3 regions of the Pseudomonas sp. AC169 genome follow, and region 3 is predicted to be linked to each of the others. Evidence: predicted binding sites of a transcription regulator. Region 3 holds the regulator's gene; each other region holds the start of a gene.

Region 1 (4,925 bases), 3.3 Mb from region 3:
AGGACAGGGAGATTTACGTGTGGTTTTTAATCAGCTTCCCGTTTTATCTGTTATTTCTTTTCTTTATCACTCTAAACTTTAACTATCGCTCACTCTATTCGCCATCGGACTTCGGCAAAGACAAAAACTTTCTTAAAGTAATCGATAACAATGACCGCGATAACAAACGCCCCCCCTCAACACAAGAGCCAACTATACAAGGTACATTTGGACTATCAAGTTGTGTCGTGCCCAGTGAGTCAGGAACGCTGGACTGCAAAGACTCGTGCAAAGTGCATACCGCCCCCGACCCACCTTCGGATATCAACACGAAGTCGAACCTGATAGTTCAGCACAACATTCAGTTGCCCGCGTGGATCAGCAACCTGCATCTCATTGATGCACGGGATGTCGATGCGTCGACAGAATTAGCCACGATTCTGGAAAACATCCGAAACCTCGACAGGAAGACCACCCGGGTGGTCGTATTTCTTTCCAATCACGTGTCAGACGTTTTACTGACGCAGAATGCATTGCTGCAAACAAAGCAGGTAAAAAAAGGCTCAGGTAAAACGCTTTGCATTGTTTATAACCTGTGCTCACAAGCGGTAACGCTGTTGGGGCGGGCTTGAAGGACGGGACGCTGCCACCAGCGCGAATACCAGGAAGACGGTTCGCTCAGAAGCGGATAAAGAATCATGCAAAAAAGGGCGACCTTGTCTCGATGACAAGGCCGCCCTTTTCATTGTGCGTCAAACCGAAAGGCTTAGAACAGCTTGCGGCCCTTGTTGGCAGCAATGCGCATGCGCAGCGCGTTGAGCTTGATAAAGCCCGCCGCGTCGGCCTGGTTGTAAGCACCGCCGTCTTCTTCGAAGGTCGCGATGTTGGAATCGAACAGCGAATCGTCGGACTTGCGGCCGGTGACGATCACGTTGCCTTTGTACAACTTCAGGCGCACAACGCCGTTCACGTTGACCTGCGAAGCGTCGATCATCTGCTGCAGCATCAGACGCTCCGGGCTCCACCAGTAACCGGTGTAGATCAGGCTGGCGTATTTCGGCATCAGCTCGTCTTTGAGGTGAGCGACTTCGCGGTCCAGAGTGATCGACTCGATGGCGCGGTGAGCGCGCAGCATGATGGTGCCGCCCGGGGTTTCGTAGCAGCCACGGGACTTCATGCCAACGTAACGGTTTTCGACGATGTCGAGACGGCCGATACCGTGAGCACCACCGATCTTGTTCAGCGTCGCCAGCACGGTGGCCGGGGTCATTTCGACGCCGTCCAGTGCAACGATGTCGCCGTTACGGTAAGTCAGTTCCAGGTATTGCGCTTTGTCAGGAGCGTTCTCCGGGGAGACGGTCCATTTCCACATGTCTTCTTCGTGCTCGGTCCACGTATCTTCCAGCACACCGCCTTCATAGGAGATGTGCAGCAGGTTGGCGTCCATCGAGTACGGGGATTTCTTCTTGCCGTGACGCTCGATCGGGATCGCGTGCTTCTCGGCGTAGTCCATCAGCTTCTCGCGGGAGAGCAAGTCCCACTCACGCCATGGAGCAATGACTTTAACGCCTGGCTTGAGTGCATAGGCACCCAGCTCGAAACGCACCTGGTCGTTGCCCTTGCCGGTGGCGCCGTGGGAAATAGCGTCAGCGCCGGTTTCGTTGGCGATTTCGATCAGGCGCTTGGCGATCAATGGACGTGCGATGGAAGTACCCAGCAGGTACTCGCCTTCGTAGACGGTGTTGGCGCGGAACATCGGGAACACGAAATCACGCACGAATTCTTCGCGCAGGTCGTCGATGTAGATTTCTTTGACGCCCATGGCCTGAGCCTTGGCGCGGGCCGGCTCGACCTCTTCGCCTTGACCGAGATCAGCGGTGAAGGTCACCACTTCACAGTTATAAGTATCCTGCAGCCACTTGAGGATCACCGAAGTGTCCAGGCCGCCGGAATACGCCAGAACGACCTTGTTTACGTCCGCCATGCCATCACTCCACGGGGTTCTACGGAAAGCCGAGGAGTCTACCGCTCAAACGCGATAATTTACAGAGGCGCGACAGCTTAAGACGACAAAGCGACAGAATCTGTCGAGAGCGCGACGATGACCGGCGGGTCAGGAAGTCGCTGCGGTGCTGGCTGGCGTGCTCGCTTGCGGCGCCGGAGCCACTGTCGGCGCCACACGCGCCAGTTTGACATTGACCCGACGGTTCTTCGCGCGATTGGCCGCATTGGTGTTCGGCACGATCGGATATTGCTCGCCATGGAAGCGCACGGTGATCTGCGACTCCTGAATGCCGTTGGCCTTGAAAAAGTCGACCACTGCCAGCGCCCGGCGGCGCGACAGTTCACGGTTGGTCAGGCGATTGCCGCTGTTGTCGGAGTGGCCGTCGAGTTCGATGTGATTGACCGTCGGATCAGCCTTCATGAATTCGAGCATCACTTGCAGCTTGGCCTTGGCGGCGGAATCCAGATCGACGCCCTCGCCAGGGAAACCGATTTGCGACTGCTTGATCTGCTCGAAATTCTGCGGCAGCAATTTCGCCACACACGTCTGGTAATCGTTGAAGGCCTTGCTGAATTTGACCGGAAGCAAGCGGACTTCCGAGACGCGGCCATCGCCCGAGGCACGGCGTACAACGGGGCTGCGGCCGTCCAGCAGACCGCTGATCAGACCACCGGCCTGAGACTGCGAGCTGTTGAACAACACGTTGCCGCTGCCGAGCCTCACAGAGCCCAGATTGATGTCTCCACGGCCCGGCTGCCAAGGCGCCGCCGCTGCCAGCAACGTTGCAGAGCCGCCACCAAGCATAGCGTTATAGGCATTCAGACGGAATATCGCCTGTTCGCCGGCCTTGCGCACGAACTCACCCGAGCCGAAATCAGTGATTGGCTGGGTCAGACGACATTCGAACTTGTCGCCGGCGACCGTCCACTCAATGTTCTCCAGACGTGTCTGGTACGTGAGCGCCATCGCGGGAAGGCTGGCAAACACACTGAGCAAGGCTAAATAACGCTGGCGCACGGGAGGCTCCATTGGCTTCTGAAACACAAAGACCGATTCACACTATGTTTACGGCATACCTACGGGATATCGGAAGCTTCCCGCAAAACTTGATAGCGAGTGCCTGCAAGAGTCTTTTCCGGTAGCATTCGCCTCAGTTTGACCCGCCTGGAATCCCCTCATGTCCGACCGCCTGACCCTGCTGCGTCCCGACGACTGGCACATTCATCTTCGCGATGGTGCCGTGTTGACCAATACCGTTGCCGATGTTGCGCGCACTTTTGGCCGCGCGATCATCATGCCCAACCTGGTACCTCCGGTGCGCAACGCCGCTGAAGCCGACGGCTATCGCCAGCGGATTCTCGCTGCCCGCCCGGCCGGCAGTCGCTTTGAACCGCTGATGGTGCTGTACCTCACCGACCGCACCCAGCCCGAAGAAATTCGTGAGGCCAAGGCCAGCGGTTTCGTGTACGCCGCCAAGCTGTATCCGGCCGGCGCGACCACCAACTCCGATTCCGGCGTGACCAGCATCGACAAGATTCTGCCGGCGATCGAAGCCATGGCCGAAGTCGGCATGCCGCTGCTGATCCACGGTGAAGTCACCCGTGGCGACGTCGATGTGTTCGACCGCGAAAAGATTTTCATCGATGAGCACATGCGTCGTGTGGTCGAGCGCTTCCCGACGCTGAAAGTGGTGTTCGAACACATCACCACTGGCGATGCCGTGCAGTTCGTCAACGAGGCTTCGGCCAACGTTGGCGCGACCATCACCGCGCATCACCTGCTCTACAACCGCAACCACATGCTGGTGGGCGGGATTCGGCCGCACTTCTACTGCCTGCCGATCCTCAAGCGCAATACGCACCAGGAAGCCCTGCTCGACGCCGCCACCAGTGGCAGTGCGAAGTTCTTCCTTGGCACCGACTCGGCGCCGCACGCTCAGCACGCCAAGGAAGCCGCTTGTGGTTGCGCCGGCTGCTACACCGCGTACGCCGCCATCGAGATGTACGCCGAAGCCTTCGAACAGCGTAACGCGCTGGACAAGCTCGAAGCCTTCGCCAGCCTCAACGGCCCGCGTTTCTATGGCCTGCCGGCGAACACCGATCGCATCACCCTGGTTCGTGAAGAATGGACCGCCCCGACCAGCCTGCCGTTTGGCGAGCTGACCGTTATCCCGCTGCGCGCCGGTGAAAAGCTGCGCTGGCGCCTGCTGGAGGAACACGCGTGAGTGAAGACCATTTCGACGACGAACTGGACGGTCAAAGTGGTGGTGGCGGTTCCCGTCACCCGATGGCAGCACGCTTTCGCGGCTACCTGCCGGTTGTCGTCGACGTAGAAACCGGTGGCTTCAACTCCGCCACCGATGCGTTGCTGGAGATTGCTGCGACGACCATCGCCATGGATGAAAAGGGTTTCGTTTACCCCGATCACACCTACTTCTTCCGCGTTGAGCCGTTCGAAGGCGCCAACATCGAAGCAGCGGCGCTGGAGTTCACCGGGATCAAGCTGGATCACCCGCTGCGCATGGCGGTCAGCGAAGAAACCGCGCTGACCGACATCTTCCGTGGCATTCGCAAAGCGCTGAAGGCCAACGGCTGCAAGCGCGCGATCCTGGTCGGCCACAACAGCAGCTTCGATCTCGGCTTCCTCAACGCTGCGGTCGCGCGTCTGGACATGAAGCGCAACCCGTTCCACCCGTTCTCCAGCTTCGACACCGCGACCCTGGCCGGTCTGGCCTACGGTCAAACTGTACTGGCGAAAGCCTGCCAGGCAGCGGACATCGACTTCGACGGCCGTGAAGCGCATTCGGCGCGTTACGACACTGAGAAAACCGCTGAGCTGTTCTGTGGCATCGTCAACCGCTGGAAACAGATGGGCGGCTGGGAAGATTTCGACGACTGATCCTCGTTGAGTAAATCCCGCACATAAAAAAACCGGCCACTTG
Region 2 (4,925 bases), 1.8 Mb from region 3:
TACATATCGATGGCCGAGTTGCCGTACGCCGGGTTGAACGCATTGATCGGTGCAAGACCGCCACTGGTCCAGTCGACCACGGTTTTGCGCCGCTGATAGTCAGCGCCCATCAGCACCGTGTGTTTGGTCGCGCCAGTGAAAAATTCTGCCTGGAGCATGTTATCGACGATAAACGCGTGCAGGCGCTCATCACCGCCGGTGTAGTAGCGGTTCAGCTCATTGCTGGTCGGCGAGGTCCAGCCATAGGCGTAGACCTGATCCATGTTCACTTTGGAATCGAGGTAGCGGAAATTCTGCCGTGCGGTAAAGACATCGTTGAAGCGATGTTCGAATTGATAACTGAACGATTGCTGATCACGCGAGTAGCCATCCACGCCCGGCTCGCCCTCGAAGAAGTGCGGCGAGATACGGTTGCCATTGCGCTGATGAATCGTGCCGTCGGCCGGCACACCACCGTGGTAGCCGCCATCCGGATCGTGTTGCAGGTAAGCCTGCAGCGTCAGCGAGGTGTCCTCACTGAAATCGATGCTCAGTGTGGGTGCGAGGGCGAAGCGCTTTTCCTTGTTATGGTCGAATTGCGTGTCGGACTGATCCGTTAACCCGATCAGACGATAGGCAATACGCTTGTCGTCATCGACCGGGCCGCTGAAGTCAAAACCAATACCGCGCTGACCCTGCGTACCGACCGTGGCTTGCACCTGATGGTAAGCCTCATATAACGGTTTCTTGCTGGTCAGTGCCACCAGGCCGCCCGGCGAACTGCGGCCGTACAGCACCGACGAGGGGCCCTTGAGAATGTCCACGCGCTCAAGGAAATACGGATCAACCTGCATGGTGCTGTAAGTGCCGCTGTCGCCCATCGACTTGAGGCCGTCGAGGTAAATATTGTCCACCGAGCCGTCGTTGAAACCGCGCATGGCCACATAGTCGTAACGGTGAGTCGCGCCGTAGGGGTTAGTCAACACGCCGGGGGTGTAGCGCATGGTTTGTGAGACCGTCTGCGACCCTTGGTCGTCCATTTGCTCGCGAGTGACCACGGACACGCTCTGCGAGGTTTCCAGCAACGCGGTACTGGTCTTGGTGGCGATCTGGCTGTGGGTGGCGTTGTAGCCATCCATGCTGCCCAAGGCGTTGCCGAGGGCAAAGCCTTTGATGTCTGTGGTCGGCAGGGCCAGTGCTTCGGTCTCAGCAAGCGCGCGCAGGGTGTAACTGCTGCCGTCCTGACTGATCGCTTGCAGACCGGAGCCACCAAGCAAATGGCTCAGCGCCTGATCAGTCGAGTACTCGCCTTGAACGCCCGGCGATTGCCGGCCCTGAGTTTGCTGCGGGGTCATCGACAATGTGATGCCAGCCTGACGAGCAAACTGATTCAACGCCTCACCCAGCGGCCCGGCAGCAATGTTGTAGCGATGGCTGACTTCACTGGCCGTCGGATTAGCCGCCATGCTCAAACCTGGCATCACACTGATGCCCAGCGCAGTCGACAACAGCGCAGCGCGAATGGCATGGCGCAGCAGTCCCGATTCGGCAGTGAAATTCAGAGAGTTCTTACAGGTGGCGGGGACAGTCATTGTAGGTTTCCGTAGGCAGTCGCGAAGGCTGAGTTGAAGTGCTTACTGACTAAGCCGGACTTGCTGCAAAAACCCGCCAAAAAATTTTCAGACCGCACGTTCCAGGGTCACCCACCAACGGGTGCGATAGCGCAATTGCACCGGCAACGTCTGCGGCAGAATCGCCAGCAGTTTGTCGGTGTCTTCCAGACGGAATACGCCGGACAGTTGCAGGTCTGCTACCTCCGGCGCGCAATGCAGAAACCCCTGACGATAACGCGTCACTTCGTCGAGAAAGTCACCCAGGCGCATATTGCGCGTGACGATCAAGCCGTCGACCCAGGCGCCTGCGTCCATATCCAGCGGCGGCGCCGGGCGTACCTGGTGGTGATCGATCAGATAACTCTGCCCGGCGAGTGCTTCCAGCGAAGTGCTGCCGGAGTGGATGGCAACCTGGCCATGGGTGACGCTGAGCCGCGTGCAATCACGTTCCTGACGCAGGATGAATCGGGCATGGACGGGCTCATAAGTGCCATGACGGTTTTGTACACGCAGCGGCCGATCAGACGGCGCGCCCTCGTCGGAGCCACCACACGTGACAATGATTTCACCGCGAGTCAGCTTGATCAGGCGCTGTTGCGCCGTGTAATCCAGGTCCACCGCGCTGGCAGTGTTCAACTCGATCCGGGTACCGTCCGGCAACTGGAAGCCGCGTCGCTCACCCGTCGCTGTGGCGTAATCGGCACTCCATTGCTGCCACGCGGCAGTGTCCCTGGCCAGCCAGGCGGCGGAGCCCATCAGCAATGCGCCAGACAATAGCTTCAAAGCCTGTCGCCGGCCCAATCCCTGCGCGCTGTTTTCCAGGGTGTTGAACGCCACTTGCGCACCGGGCACCGCACGCAGGTTATTGCTCAACTCGGCTTGCAGCGACTGCACCCGTTGCCAGGCCAGTTCGTGCTCGTGGTGTTCGGCGCGCCACTGTTCGCACTGTCGATTCAACCGCGGGTTGCCATGGTTATTGCGCAAGCGCAGCAGCCAATGGATGGCTTGTTTGACTACGTGCTGTCCAGGCTCGGCGCGACGACCGAGTGAAGTGTTATCCACAGGCATCAGCTTTCGTACCGCAACACATAGCAGTGATACAGCGCATCGGCGACATAACGTTCAACCGAACGTAACGACAGGCCCATCTGCTCGGCAATCTGCTTGTGGGTCAACCCTTCGCACTGCGCCAGCAGAAACGCCTGACGCACTTTCGGCTTCAGTCCTTCAAGCATGCGCGCGATGCTTTCCAGCAACTCGATGACCAGCGCCCGGGCTTCGGCACCTGGTGTATCGGCTTCGGGTAAATGAGCGATGGTTTCGAGATAGGCGCGTTCGATTTCTTCGCGGCGCCAATGGTCGATCACCAGCCCGCGAGCGATGGTGCGCAGGAAGGCTCGAGGCGCTTTGAGTTCCAGGCGTTCGGTGCGTTGCAGCAGGCGGACGAAGGTGTCCTGAGCCAGATCGGCTGCATCCGCCGCATTGCCCAGCCGCGCGCGCAGCCAAGCGTTGAGCCAGCCGTGATGACTACTGTAAAGCGCCTGTACAGCAAACTCAGGTGAGGACATGAACGCGAACGTCACAAATGATAATTAGTCGCATTGTCGGTAAGGGTTACGGAATTTGCAACTGCCGCTCGAACATTGCGCCTGAAAAACATCACGGCAACCGCTCTGGCACGCCGTTCGGCGGGAATCCGTCAGAAATACCATCCATTTCCCGCGCAACCCTAAGATTTCTCCGACACGTGCCGACAGACTGGTGAGACATGCGTGCACCAAAGTAGAGCGGCCAGAAGAACGCTGCCTGCGCTGTACATGGAATGTTGCATCCGGAACGCATCCCCACTTTTTGCATAAGAAGTCCCATGAAATGAATCTCAAGTTCAGCCATAAAATCCTGTTGGCCGCCTCGGGCGTCGTGGTCCTGGCGTTCGCGCTGTTCACCCTCTACAACGACTATCTGCAGCGAAACACCATTCGCCAGAACCTTCAGTCTTCCGTGCAGCAGGCCGGTGATCTGACCGCCAGCAGCGTGCAGAACTGGATGAGCGGGCGGATTCTGGTGCTGGAAAATCTCGCGCAAAACGTCGCCCATCAGGGCAAGGACGCGGATTTCCCGGGTCTGGTCGATCAACCAGCATTCACCTCGAACTTCCAGTTCACCTACGTTGGCCAGGCCAATGGTGTGTTCACCCAGCGCCCTGACGCGAAGATGCCGGACGGTTACGACCCACGTCAGCGCCCTTGGTACAAGCAAGCAGTCGCTGCCGACAAAACCATGCTGACGCCGCCGTACATGGCTGCTGTCGGCGGGCTGGTGGTGACCATCGCCATGCCGGTGAAAAAGAACGGCGAGCTGTTGGGCGTGGTCGGTGGTGACCTGAGCCTGGAAACCCTGGTGAAGATCATCAACTCGGTGGACTTCGGTGGTCTCGGCCATGCGTTTCTGGTCAGTGCCGACGGTCAGGTGATCGTCAGCCCGGACAAAGATCAGGTCATGAAAAACCTGAAAGACATCTACCCGAACACCAGCGTGCGCATCGAGAAGGGCAACCAGAACGTCGTGCTCAATGGCCAGGAACGTATTCTGTCGTTCACCCCGGTCAGCGATCTGCCGAATGCGCAGTGGTACATCGGTCTGTCGATCGATCGCGATAAAGCCTACGCCGCACTCAGCCAATTCCGCACCTCGGCGCTGATCGCGATGTTTGTTGCTGTGGCTGCGATTGCGCTGCTGCTGAGCCTGTTGATCAACGTATTGATGCGTCCGCTGACCACCATGGGTCGTGCGATGCAGGACATTGCGCAGGGTGAAGGCGACCTGACTCGCCGTCTGGTAGTGGAAAGCAAAGACGAGTTCGGTGAATTGGGCAGCGCCTTCAACCAGTTCGTTGAACGGATCCACGCGTCGATTTCCGAAGTGTCTTCGGCGACCCGTCACGTGCATGACCTGTCGCAACGGGTGATGGCGTCGTCCAACGCCTCGATCGTCGGTTCCGACGAACAAAGTGCGCGCACCAACAGCGTGGCTGCCGCGATCAACGAGTTGGGCGCCGCCACTCAGGAAATCGCCCGTAACGCCGCCGATGCTTCGCAACACGCCAGCGGCGCGAGCGAGCAGGCCGATGACGGGCGTCAGGTGGTGGAACAGACCATTCTGGCGATGACCGAGCTGTCGCAGAAGATCAGCCTGTCGTGCACGCAGATCGAAACCCTTAACGCCAGCACCGACAACATCGGCCACATCCTCGATGTGATCAAAGGGATTTCGCAACAGACCAACCTGCTGGCGCTCAACGCCGCGATCGAAGCGGCGCGTGCCGGTGAAGCC
Region 3 (4,925 bases):
GCTCGAAAGTCTGGCCGGACGTGGCATCCGTTCAAAAAATTATCTGGTCTTGGCAACCACCAGCCAGAAACAGGTTCTAACCGCCGCTTATCACAGTTACAAGCGTTGCGGGCTCGCCGGGTGCATCCTGACTAAACTGGATGAAACGGCCAGCCTTGGCGAAGTGTTGAGCCTGGCGATCAGTCATGAATTGCCGGTCGCGTACCTGACCGATGGCCCACGGATTCCAGATGATTTGCATCTGCCGCGCCGTCATCAACTGGTCAGCCGCGCCGTCAGCGTGCAAATGCAGGAAGAACCCAGCGAAGAAGCCATGGCTGACATGTTCGCTGATATCTATCACAGCCCGACCAAGCAGGTAGGCTGAGGTATTCATGAACAGTTTTTGTACCTACATCGATGGTCTGCCATGCATTGTTCCGGTTGTGAACGCGCAGCCAGTAATGTGGCCTCCGTCTATGCAAGACAAGGTAAAGAAATAACATGGGCAGCATGCATCCCGTACAGGTGATCGCGGTGACCGGCGGCAAAGGTGGCGTCGGCAAGACTAACGTGTCAGTGAACTTGTCTCTGGCTCTGGCAGAGCTTGGCCGTCGGGTCATGCTGCTGGACGCCGATCTGGGACTGGCGAACGTCGACGTTTTGTTGGGTCTGACCCCTAAACGCACATTGGCCGACGTGATCGAAGGCCGTTGCGAATTGCGCGACGTGCTGTTGCAAGGCCCTGGTGGCATTCGCATCGTGCCGGCCGCGTCCGGCACGCAGAGCATGGTGCACCTGAGCCCGGCGCAGCATGCCGGTCTGATTCAGGCGTTCAGCGACATCGGCGACAATCTCGATGTGCTGGTGATTGACACCGCTGCGGGTATTGGTGACTCGGTAGTCAGTTTCGTGCGCGCAGCCCAGGAAGTGTTGCTGGTGGTCTGCGACGAGCCGACTTCCATTACCGACGCCTACGCGCTGATCAAACTGCTCAACCGCGATTACGGCATGAACCGCTTCCGCGTCCTCGCCAACATGGCGCAGAGCCCGCAGGAAGGGCGCAACCTGTTCGCCAAGTTGACCAAGGTCACGGATCGCTTCCTTGACGTGGCCCTACAATACGTCGGCGCCGTGCCTTACGACGAAAGCGTGCGTAAAGCGGTGCAGAAGCAGCGCGCGGTGTACGAAGCCTTTCCGCGTTCCAAGTGCGCACTGGCGTTCAAGGCGATCGCGCAGAAGGTCGATACCTGGCCGCTGCCCGCCAACCCGCGTGGCCACCTTGAGTTTTTCGTCGAGCGCCTCGTGCAGCAAACGGCAGGGCCCGTGCTATGACCGCAAGCGGTATGAACTACTACAAGAAGTCGGCACGTGACGCGCAGTACGAGTTGATCGAGCGTTACGCGCCACTGGTCAAACGCATTGCCTATCACTTGCTGGCGCGATTGCCGGCGAGTGTGCAGGTCGAAGACCTGATCCAGGCCGGGATGATCGGCCTGCTCGAAGTCTCGACCAAATATGACGCCAGCAAAGGCGCCAGTTTCGAAACGTACGCGGGCATACGAATCCGCGGCGCGATGCTCGACGAAGTGCGCAAAGGGGACTGGGCGCCACGCTCGGTTCACCGCAATACCCGGATGGTCAGCGACGCAATTCGCTCAATTGAAGCTAAAACCGGCCGTGACGCTAAAGATCACGAGGTTGCAGCCGAACTCCAATTGAGTCTCGACGATTATTACGGGATTTTGAATGACACCTTGGGCAGCCGCCTGTTCAGTTTCGACGACCTGTTGCAGGACGGCGAACACGAAGGGCTGCACGAGGATGGCGCGAGTGCTCATCTTGAGCCGTCACGCGATCTGGAAGATGAACGTTTCCAGGCCGCGCTGGCGGACGCGATTGCCAATTTGCCGGAGCGTGAGCGACTGGTGTTGGCGCTGTACTACGACGAAGAGCTGAACCTCAAGGAAATCGGTGAAGTCCTTGGCGTCAGTGAATCGCGGGTCAGCCAGTTACACAGCCAGTGCGCGGCCCGTTTGCGGGGGCGTTTGGGGGAGTGGCGAGCGCGCTGAAGGCGGTGTGGGGACACTGCGAACGAGGCTGGTGCGGTGATGAACAGCACCGGTCTTGCTCTGTTGTGCTCCAGACAGTCTTCGAGTGCTGCGCCGATTGATTGAAGTGGCGCGTCCAGGTGCTGGGCGCGTTTAAGACTGCTTGGAGGTCGAATTGAACAAAGACATGAAAATCCTCATCGTTGATGACTTCTCAACGATGCGGCGGATCATCAAGAACCTGCTGCGTGATCTTGGGTTCACCAACACCGTCGAGGCTGACGATGGCGTGACTGCCATTCCGGTGCTCAACAGCGGCAGCATCGACTTTCTGGTAACGGACTGGAACATGCCGGGCATGACCGGTATCGACCTGCTGCGTCACGTGCGTGCCGATGAAAAACTCAAGCACCTGCCAGTGCTGATGGTGACTGCAGAAGCCAAGCGCGAGCAGATCATCGAGGCCGCTCAGGCCGGTGTGAACGGCTACGTAGTCAAACCTTTCACGGCTCAGGCGTTGAAAGACAAAATCGAGAAGATTTTCGAACGCATCGGCTGATGAACGCGCGGGGGAGCTATGGAGCATAACGAATCTTCACAGGGCGATTTCGAATCGACCCTGAAAAAACACGCGGTCGAACTGGTCGAAAGCCTTGAAAAAGGCAGGTTCGGCGACGCTGTGCAACTGATCCATGAGCTCAATCAGACCCGTGACCGTGGCCTGTATCAGGAAGTCGGCAAGCTCACACGTGAACTGCACAGTGCGATCGTCAATTTCCAGATCGATCCGAACATGCCGCAGGCCGAGGAAGTGTCGCAAATCACCGACGCCACCGAACGCCTGGGCTATGTGGTCAAGCTGACAGAAGCCGCGGCCAACCGCACCATGGATCTGGTGGAAAGCGCCACGCCGGTGGTCAACAGTCTGGCTGATGAAGCCCAGACCTTGAGCGCCGATTGGGGTCGCTTCATGCGTCGCGAGGTCGGGGCTGAAGAGTTCCGCGAACTGGCGCGCCGGGTCGACGGTTTTCTGTCACGCAGCAGCACGGACAACCGTGCGGTGTCGAGCAATCTCAACGACATCCTGCTGGCCCAGGATTACCAGGATCTGACCGGTCAGGTGATCAAGCGTGTGACCCAACTGGTCACCGAAGTCGAAAGCAATTTGCTCAAACTCGTACTCATGGCCAGTCAGGTTGACCGCTTTGCGGGCATCGAACATGACCGCGCCGCGATGCTTGCAGAAAAAGATCCACAAAAACATCTCTCGCAGGGTGAAGGTCCGCAGATTCATGCCGATAAACGAGAAGACGTTGTGTCCGGTCAGGACGATGTGGACGATTTGTTATCCAGCCTTGGATTCTAGAATTTTGGAATTTGGGTTTTTTGGGTTTTTAGACCTGTAGGAGCACCCCATTAATGAGCTTCGGCGCCGATGAAGAGATCCTTCAGGATTTCCTGGTTGAGGCCGGCGAGATTCTTGAGCAACTGTCCGAACAACTGGTCGAGCTGGAAAGCCGTCCGGATGACGCAGATCTGCTCAACGCAATTTTTCGCGGTTTCCACACTGTAAAAGGGGGCGCCGGCTTCCTTCAGCTCAATGAGCTGGTGGAGTGCTGTCACATCGCCGAAAACGTGTTCGACATCCTGCGCAAGGGTGAGCGTCGCGTTGATGCAGAACTGATGGACGTTGTCCTCGAAGCACTGGACGCGGTGAACAGTATGTTCACTGAGGTTCGTGAGCGTGCACCGATCACCGCTGCCACCCCGGAACTGCTGGCCGCCCTGGCGCGTCTGGCCGAACCGCAATCGGCAGACGCAGCCCCGGCTTCGCCAGTGGCCGAGATGATCGAAGAACTGGTCGTCGAAGGCGACGCGTCGGGCGACATCACCGATAACGAATTCGAACAACTGCTGGATTCGCTGAACGCCGTCAAGGCCGAAGCCGAAGCCCCGGCAGTTGCTCCTGCGCAAACGGCCAATGAAGCCGCAAGCGATGAAATCACCGATGCCGAGTTCGAGTCGTTGCTCGATCAGTTGCACGGCAAAGGTCAGTTCGCGGCGGATGCCGTGGCACCGGCTGCGGCGGCTCCGGCAGCGCCAGCGGCGGGCGACAGCTCGGACATCACCGACGACGAATTCGAAGCCTTGCTCGATCAACTGCATGGCAAGGGCAACTTTGCCGTGGACGCGCTGGAGTCGGCGATTGCTTCGGCACCTGCGCCTGCTGCTCCAACCGCCGCGGCGGCCGGCAGCGATCTGATCAGTGATCACGAGTTCGAATCGCTGCTCGACGAATTGCACGGTAAAGGCAAGTTCTCCGAAGTCGGCACCGCTGCTGCTGGCAGTGCTTCGACCGTCGCCACGCCTGCTGCCAAGGCACCGGCCGCTGCTGCAGCGCCCAAGCCTGCCGCCAAGCCTGAGCCGAAAGCAGAAGCGCCAAAACCGGCCGCCGCCGCTGCTGCACCGGCTCCGGCCCGTGCGCCGGCGACACCGCCACCGGAAAAACCGGCGAGCGAAGCCGAGACCACCGTGCGTGTCGACACGGCACGTCTCGACGAAATCATGAACATGGTCGGCGAGCTGGTGCTGGTGCGTAACCGTCTGGTGCGTCTGGGCCTCAACAGCGGCGACGAAGCCATGTCCAAGGCCGTGTCGAACCTCGACGTGGTCACGGCTGACTTGCAGACCGCGGTGATGAAGACCCGGATGCAGCCGATCAAAAAGGTCTTCGGGCGCTTCCCGCGTCTGGTTCGCGACCTCGCGCGTCAGTTGAAGAAAGAGATCAACCTGGAACTGGTGGGTGAAGAAACCGACCTCGACAAAAACCTTGTCGAGGCCCTGGCCGACCCGCTGGTCCACTTGGTGCGCAACGCGGTCGACCACGGCATCGAG

What was found. The regulator FliA, encoded in region 3, starts transcription of late flagellar genes. The targets are predictions, from matches to a motif close to CTAAAGTTTNNNNNNNNNNNGCCGNTAA.
Region 1: a site for FliA is predicted at 3,068-3,095, ahead of ACZZ0G_RS05550 (flagellar protein MotY). Genes of this name have one in related genera too.
Region 2: a site for FliA is predicted at 3,322-3,349, ahead of ACZZ0G_RS12430 (methyl-accepting chemotaxis protein). Genes of this name have one in related genera too.

The regions. Positions count from the first base shown of each region.
Region 1 is NZ_OZ409866.1:1,235,373-1,240,297, forward strand. It holds gene ACZZ0G_RS05540 (hypothetical protein) at 1-611, shown strand, start outside; gene ACZZ0G_RS05545 (argininosuccinate synthase) at 746-1,963, opposite strand; gene ACZZ0G_RS05550 (flagellar protein MotY) at 2,093-3,001, opposite strand; gene pyrC (dihydroorotase) at 3,162-4,208, shown strand; gene rnt (ribonuclease T) at 4,205-4,882, shown strand.
Region 2 is NZ_OZ409866.1:2,710,869-2,715,793, forward strand. It holds gene ACZZ0G_RS12415 (TonB-dependent siderophore receptor) at 1-1,571, opposite strand, end outside; gene ACZZ0G_RS12420 (FecR domain-containing protein) at 1,659-2,660, opposite strand; gene ACZZ0G_RS12425 (sigma-70 family RNA polymerase sigma factor) at 2,660-3,160, opposite strand; gene ACZZ0G_RS12430 (methyl-accepting chemotaxis protein) at 3,465-4,925, shown strand, end outside.
Region 3 is NZ_OZ409866.1:4,535,063-4,539,987, forward strand. It holds gene flhF (flagellar biosynthesis protein FlhF) at 1-367, shown strand, start outside; gene fleN (flagellar synthesis regulator FleN) at 484-1,314, shown strand; gene fliA (RNA polymerase sigma factor FliA) at 1,311-2,051, shown strand; gene ACZZ0G_RS20345 (chemotaxis response regulator CheY) at 2,218-2,589, shown strand; gene ACZZ0G_RS20350 (protein phosphatase CheZ) at 2,608-3,396, shown strand; gene ACZZ0G_RS20355 (chemotaxis protein CheA) at 3,450-4,925, shown strand, end outside.